Regions from separate parts of the Pseudoalteromonas sp. H103 genome, predicted to be linked through region 3. Evidence: predicted binding sites of a transcription regulator. Region 3 holds the regulator's gene; each other region holds the start of a gene.

Region 1 (2,277 bases), on a different contig from region 3:
CTTTTTTTGATCGCGATAATAATTTTATATCCAAGCTAACTTTACCTGATGAAAATGCATACGTGAGAAGAAAAGAGTTATTAGAATTTTGCGATGAAGACAACTCTTTATGTCCGGATATGAAGTCTGAAAGTAGTTTAGTTAGTTGGTCGCCAGGTGGTGGTTTTTTAGCCGTTTTTGCAGGGGACACCCAAGGTTTTTGGTTTGTACCAACTATTGAAATAACCAAGTCTGCATTTAATGAAAGGCATATACTCAAGATTGGACTTCATCAAACAACTAACCGCTTTAATATCGGTTTGTTTCATCAAACTGGAGGGTGGTTAAATAACGAACAGTATGTTTTTTCTTCAGGTATAAGTGGTGACAATTTTGTTTATAAGTTCAACACAAAAACAAAGGAACTTAAGGGTTTTCCTTTTGAGCTAAATGAAGGCTCTACAGTGAGCAATTTTGAAGAAGTGTTTGTAGATAGTTATTATTCGCAAAAAAATAGTTTTAAAATAAGTGATGTGGCTAAACAATTAGAAGAATTAAAATAAAAAGCGCCACTTGTGTTGGAGTAACAAGCAGCGCTGAGGAATAAGTTAAGAGAGGGAGGTATTAAATAACACTAATTTTATTTCGAATGATTTTAACCCCATCCATATTTTCTAAAAACTTTTGAGCTAGTGCACGCTGAAAACCTGTTTGTGCTTCACCGTATAAATCAACTTCCCCATTTTTTACCTGCACTCGAATATCGTTTAGCTCTAAATTAGGGTTAGTGCGTAATGTATTCGTTATTGATTGCTGCAAGTTAGGTTGAGTGGCTACACTGCTTACTACGGCCATGTTGGTTGCTGCACTTACCTTTGTAGCGCAAGCTAATAAAAATAAACAACAAAATGATACTAAAGCGATAGTTAACTTGAAGCGGTTCATAACTTTATCCTTACATTACGGTGAATAGTGCAGCAATTGTTTGCTGAGTTATTCTTACAGTTACAATTTCAGTGCCAAAATTAATGCATTGAAATATAAGGATATTTTATTAAGTGAGAATTCAGGTGGGCAATAATTACATTTTACTGAGTATGAGTTACATGCATGGGTTACATTTGTAACGGGTACAAAGGGCAGAGTCTATAAGGGTTTCTTTAAAAAGCCGGCTAATGCCGGCTTTAATATAAAAATGTTTTAGGTTACTTTTTCTTTTTAACCTTCGCTTTTTTCTTAGCTTTCATTTTTACCGGATCTTTACGCTTTTTAGCCGGCGGCTTAGCTTCTTTATGCTGCGGCTCAATACCTTTAATTACACGGCGTTTAAGTTTTTGCTCAATGTAGCGCTCTACTTTATATAAAATGCCAATGTCGTGTGCTTCAACAAGCGATATTGCTACACCTTTTTTACCAGCACGGCCTGTACGACCAATTCGGTGTACGTATACATCTGCGGTGCGTGGTAGGTCAAAGTTAATTACATGGCTGATGTCTGATACATCTATACCACGCGCTGCAACATCTGTAGCGATAAGTATTTTAGTACGGCCACTGTGAAAGTTTTCCATGGCTTTCATGCGCTTATCTTGTGGCATTTCACCGCGCAACCACGCCGCTTTAACGCCATTATTAGTAAGTTCACCAATTAGCGTTTCAAGGCGCTCACGCGTTTTAACAAACACAATAGCTTTAGTTACGTCTGGGCCATTTAGGGTGTTTACTAAAAGCTCTAGTTTATGGTGGTAATCATCCGCAAGGTGAACCCACTGGTGAATTTTTGCTTTTTCTTTGCGTGACGATTCAGCTTCAAGTAGAGCAGGGTCGTTTAGCGTTGTTTCTGCAAATCGTTCTACGCTGTCGCCTTCAAGCGTTGCCGAGAATAAAAAGCACTGACGACGGTTTTTAGCTTCGTCGCAGATACGGCTCATTTCTTTTTTGAAACCCATGTCTAACATGCGATCAGCTTCATCAATAATAAGCATTTCTACATGTTCAGCATGAAAGTTTTCAGTTTCTAGGTATTCCATTAATCGCCCTGGAGTGGCAATTAATACATCATTATTTTTTTCAAAAATCTCTTTGTGAGTACCGTAGTTAATGCCGCCCGTTACCACGCCAATTTTTAGGTGCGTACGTTTAGCAAGTAGTTCACACTGTTCATGAATTTGATATGCCAGCTCACGTGTTGGGGTCATTATTAATACGCGGGCAAAACCAGGTTCACGACGTGGAAAATCCAATAAGTATTGAATGGCAGGAATTAAAAATGCCGCTGTTTTTCCTGTGCCAGTAGGT
Region 2 (2,277 bases), on a different contig from region 3:
AGTAAACGCCGTTATTTGCATCAATACTGAAAACTGCATTTTTACTTTGTTTTTCAATACTTGGTTTGTCTAATGGTCGATTTAATTCAATGGCGACGGGTTTAACAAATGAGGTAGTAACAATAAAAAATATGAGCAGTATGAACACAATATCAAGCATTGGGGTCATGTCTACGTCGGCGTTATTTTGCAGTTTAGCTGTTTTATTTTTCATATTGGACCTTACTATTTTAATTAAAGCTGCGGCGCCACAGCGAGGTTTTTAGGATCCTATTAACAAAACTAGCACAGCTGAAAAGTAATACAGTTAAATAAATATTCTAATAAGATTAAATATTTGTATGAATTATGTTATGGCATGTTACTCAAACAGGTTAAATGATTTTAAAGCAATAAAAAACCCAGCTAAAAAGCTGGGTTGTAGTATAAGCTATTACTTTTAGTGCTTTTGCATGCGGCTCATTTCAGCATGACAGCTTTGCATCGTTAGTAATGTTTTAGCGAGAGCTGCTTCACAGTCCGCAGGTTGTGGCTTATCCATTGCGGCTTTAATTTCTTCAAGGGTTTTATCCTCAACTTCTTCAAGCTCTTTTACGTATGTGCTATCGTTATTTGAGCTAAATGTAGTAAGCAGCGCTGTGTAAGCACGTCTCGCTTCAACAGCAAAAGATGAGCCGTCTTCTCGTTCACCTTTTTCGTTAATAGCATAAGGTTGTAAGCGTTCTACACTCACTTTTCGGGCATCTATCATACGTTGAAAAAGTGCACCAATTGCAGGGTCTTCAACTTTCTCTTGTGCTTTTTGATAAAAATCGATGCCGCTGTTCATAACTTGAATGATGTCAGTAATATGATTTACTTCTGTTCCTTGATGGGTGTTCATAATGACCTCTTTTATTAAATGAATGTATAGTTCCATTTAATAAAAGCAAAGCACGTTCCAATGTTTATTTTTTATTTTAACTTTTTGATAAATAGTGCTTTAAATGTAGTTTTGAGTTTGCTAGGTTTGTGCGGATATATTAAACCTAGCAATTTTTACATCATATAGTGTAATAAGGTTATTTAAGTTCTTCAGCTACTTCGGCTACTTTTTGGCGTAGCCAAATATGGCTTGCGTCACGATGTAAAAGTGGGCTCCAGATCATATCCAGCTCAAAAGGTGGAATAGGGAACGGCGGCTCTAATATTTTAAGGCCCGGATCATCTAAATAAATATTGGCAGCTTTTGAAGGTAAGGTTGCAATTAAGTTTTTCTCTTTCGCTAGGTGAATAGCTACATGGTAATTACGTGTAAAGGTAGCAATGTTGCGATGTTTTCCAAAGTGAGCCAGTGCTTCATCAACCCAGCCAAGTTTTTGCACATCTTTGGGGTCCATACCGACACCTACGCCAAAACCTGTTTTACTTACCCATATATGGCGAGCTTTTAAATAGCTGTCGAGACTAAAGTGTTCAATAATTGGGTTATCTGCTTTTACCAGGCAACAAAAGCTGTCTTTCCATATACGTTTATGGTGAAAAGATTGAGGTAAATTTTCAAAGCGGTTAATAGCCATATCCACTTTACCGTTTTCAACATCATGAAATGTTACGTCACTGGGTGTAAGTATATCTAATGTTGTATCGGGTGCTTCTTCATGTAATTTACTTAACAGTTTAGGGGCTAGGGTGCTTGCTGCATAGTCGCTGGCCATTATTCTAAATACACGCTTACTTTGAATTGCTTCAAACTCGCGATTAGGCGCGAGGGTTTCTTCAAGGGTCATTAATATGCCACGAATAACCGGTTGAAGCTCAATAGCGCGTTCAGTGGGTACCATACCATCGCTGGTACGTACTAAAATGGGGTCGTTAAATAAGTTACGCAGACGTTTAAGCCCATTACTCATTGCGGGTTGCGTTATGCTTAGCTGATTTGCAGCACGCGTTACGTTGCATTCTCGTAGTAATGTGTCGAGGTAAACCAGTAAATTTAAATCTATTTTACTTATATTCATTGTGTGTGTCCTTTAGCGCTTACCAGTGGTGAATAAAGCGCTGTGCTGTCGGGTAGGGGTAAATATGACTTACCTGCCCGTTTTTTATATTTTGTTGTGCTTGCTTCCAATAACTAACATCTATTAGTTCTGGGTGAGTGCTGAGTAAAAACTTTTTATACATAGGGTTTGGCATTACAAATGTACAAAGTTGCTCAGGAAATACATCTTGCGGAGCAACAGAATAGCTTTGCTCATCGGTTAAGTAATCGTCGTAGCTCTTGGCCTTTGGTAGGGC
Region 3 (2,277 bases):
TACATCGAGAATGACATGAACATTGTTTATATGATCAGAATGCCTTTCTAGCTTTGCAAATTTATTATTTACGTAGTCTCTTAATGAATCAGTAACATCTACATGACGACCAGTTAAGTTTAGTTGCATAAGCGTTTTCCTCTTTGTTTTGCGTCTTATATCAAACTCTTTCGTTGATTAGACGGTGGAATAGCCAGAGATTCGCGGTATTTTGCGATTGTGCGTCTAGCTACTTTAATTCCTTGCTCAGCCAATATATCCGCAATTTTACTATCACTCAATGGTTTTGCTGAGTTTTCTGCGGCAATCAGTTTTTTAATCAAAGCACGTATTGCTGTAGATGAACACTCACCACCATTTTCGGTGCTTACGTGGCTTGAGAAAAAGTATTTAAGCTCAAATATACCACGTGGCGTGTGCATATACTTTTGAGTAGTTACACGCGAAATAGTCGACTCGTGCATTTCTACCATTTCAGCAACATCGTTTAAAACCATAGGTTTCATGGCTTCTGGACCGTGTTCAAAAAAGCCCTGTTGTTGCTTAACAATACAATTAGTTACTTTTAGTAGTGTGTCGTTTCTACTCTCTAGGCTCTTTATAAACCATTTAGCTTCTTGTAAATGAGAGCGAATAAATTGACTGTCACCACTAGATTTAACTGTTCGTGACATAGCTGCATATTGGCTATTAACACGTATCTTAGGCATGCTATCTGGGTTTAGCTCAACTACCCAACGGCCTTTTATTTTTTTAACTGATACATCGGGGATCACATACTCTGATTCTTCCCTTACAATAGTATCTGCTGGCTTAGGGTTTAGAGTGTGAATTAACGTCATTACTTCTTTAAGCTCGTCTTCTTTGAGCTTAGTTTTCTTCATTAATGTACGATAGTCGCGAGCCGCTAATAGGTCAATATGATCGGTTAAAATCATCTTTGTTTCATTGATAAAAGGCGTATCTTTATCAAACTGATTTAGCTGAATACACAAACACTCTTGTAAGCTACGAGCTGCTATACCCACCGGATCAAACAACTGAATACGTTTTAAAACGGCTTCTATTTCATCAAGTTCAACTTCGCCTTCGTCGTCGTTCTCTTGATTAAAGCTTTCTAAAATATCTTCACAGCTTAGCGTTAATATACCTGAGTCATCGACTGCTTCAACAATCGCTATTGCAATTGCTTCATCAGTAGGGCTAAACGGCGTGAGCTGTAATTGCCACATTAGGTATTCGTGAAGAGTTTCGGTTGAAGCACCTTGATAAATAGACTCATCTTCTGGCATAGGGCCTGATGATGAAGCAGGAGCTGCGCTCATGTACTCATCCCAGCTTACATCCATAGCCATTTCGTCACTTACGGTGTCTTTAGTAAGTGCTTCACCACTGTCTTGCTCGTACTCGCTTGGTTTTTCGTCGGCATTAGCACTTACGGTTAATTCATCGTTATCTGCTTTTTGCTCGTTTTTGCCAGCTGATTCTTCCGTGTAATCTTGTTCATCTACTTCTAGAAGCGGATTGCTATCAAGCGCTTCTTGTATTTCTTGCTGGAGATCCAATGTACTGAGTTGCAACAAACGAATTGCTTGTTGCAGTTGTGGAGTCATTGTAAGTTGCTGGCCCATGCGCAGCTGTAATGATTGCCTCATGTATCTCTAACAATCCTTTTATGTTGTTATAATTAATACTAGCAGATGCTTAAAGACATGGCGTAAATGTTACAGCCTAAATTGCTCGCCTAAATAAACATCGCGTACCGTTTTGTCATTTAATACGTGCTCTGGTGTACCAGAAGCGATTAACTCTCCATGAGAAACAATGTAGGCTTTTTCACAAACATCAAGGGTTTCTCTTACGTTATGATCGGTAATTAATACACCAATCCCACGATTTTTAAGATGTTCTATTATTTTCTTTATATCTAACACCGATATAGGGTCTACACCTGCAAAGGGTTCGTCGAGCAATATAAATTTAGGATTAGCAGCTAGTGCGCGTGCAATTTCTACGCGGCGTCGCTCACCACCCGATAAAGCCATACCTTGGCTGTCTCGAATATGTTGAATACTAAATTCATCTAACAAGTTGTTAAGCGTATCTTCTCTTGCTTTTTTGTTAAGCTCTTTACGCGTTTCTAAAATAGCCATTAAATTTTGATAAACGGTAAGTTTTCTAAAAATTGATGACTCTTGTGGTAAGTAGCCTATGCCTAATCTAGCACGACTATGCATAGGTAAAAGAGTAATATCGTTCTCATCAATAGAAATTTTG

The links. The regulator sigma-54, encoded in region 3, starts transcription at its own class of promoters, with help from an activator protein. The targets are predictions, from matches to a motif close to GTTGGCACGNNNNTNGNNT.
Region 1: the regulator sigma-54 is predicted to act here: its motif matches at 985-1,003, upstream of ATS74_RS14085 (BON domain-containing protein).
Region 2: the regulator sigma-54 is predicted to act here: its motif matches at 927-945, upstream of ATS74_RS15110 (ferritin-like domain-containing protein).

What each region holds. Positions count from the first base shown of each region.
Region 1 covers NZ_LOFG01000016.1:419,794-422,070, forward strand. The annotation lists gene ATS74_RS14080 (hypothetical protein) at 1-542, shown strand, start outside; gene ATS74_RS14085 (BON domain-containing protein) at 604-924, opposite strand; gene srmB (ATP-dependent RNA helicase SrmB) at 1,185-2,277, opposite strand, start outside.
Region 2 covers NZ_LOFG01000017.1:163,079-165,355, forward strand. The annotation lists gene ATS74_RS15105 (ExbD/TolR family protein) at 1-214, opposite strand, end outside; gene ATS74_RS15110 (ferritin-like domain-containing protein) at 440-883, opposite strand; gene ATS74_RS15115 (LysR family transcriptional regulator) at 1,062-2,000, opposite strand; gene aceK (bifunctional isocitrate dehydrogenase kinase/phosphatase) at 2,020-2,277, opposite strand, start outside.
Region 3 covers NZ_LOFG01000001.1:72,017-74,293, forward strand. The annotation lists gene hpf (ribosome hibernation promoting factor) at 1-129, opposite strand, end outside; gene ATS74_RS00390 (RNA polymerase factor sigma-54) at 156-1,655, opposite strand; gene lptB (LPS export ABC transporter ATP-binding protein) at 1,725-2,277, opposite strand, start outside.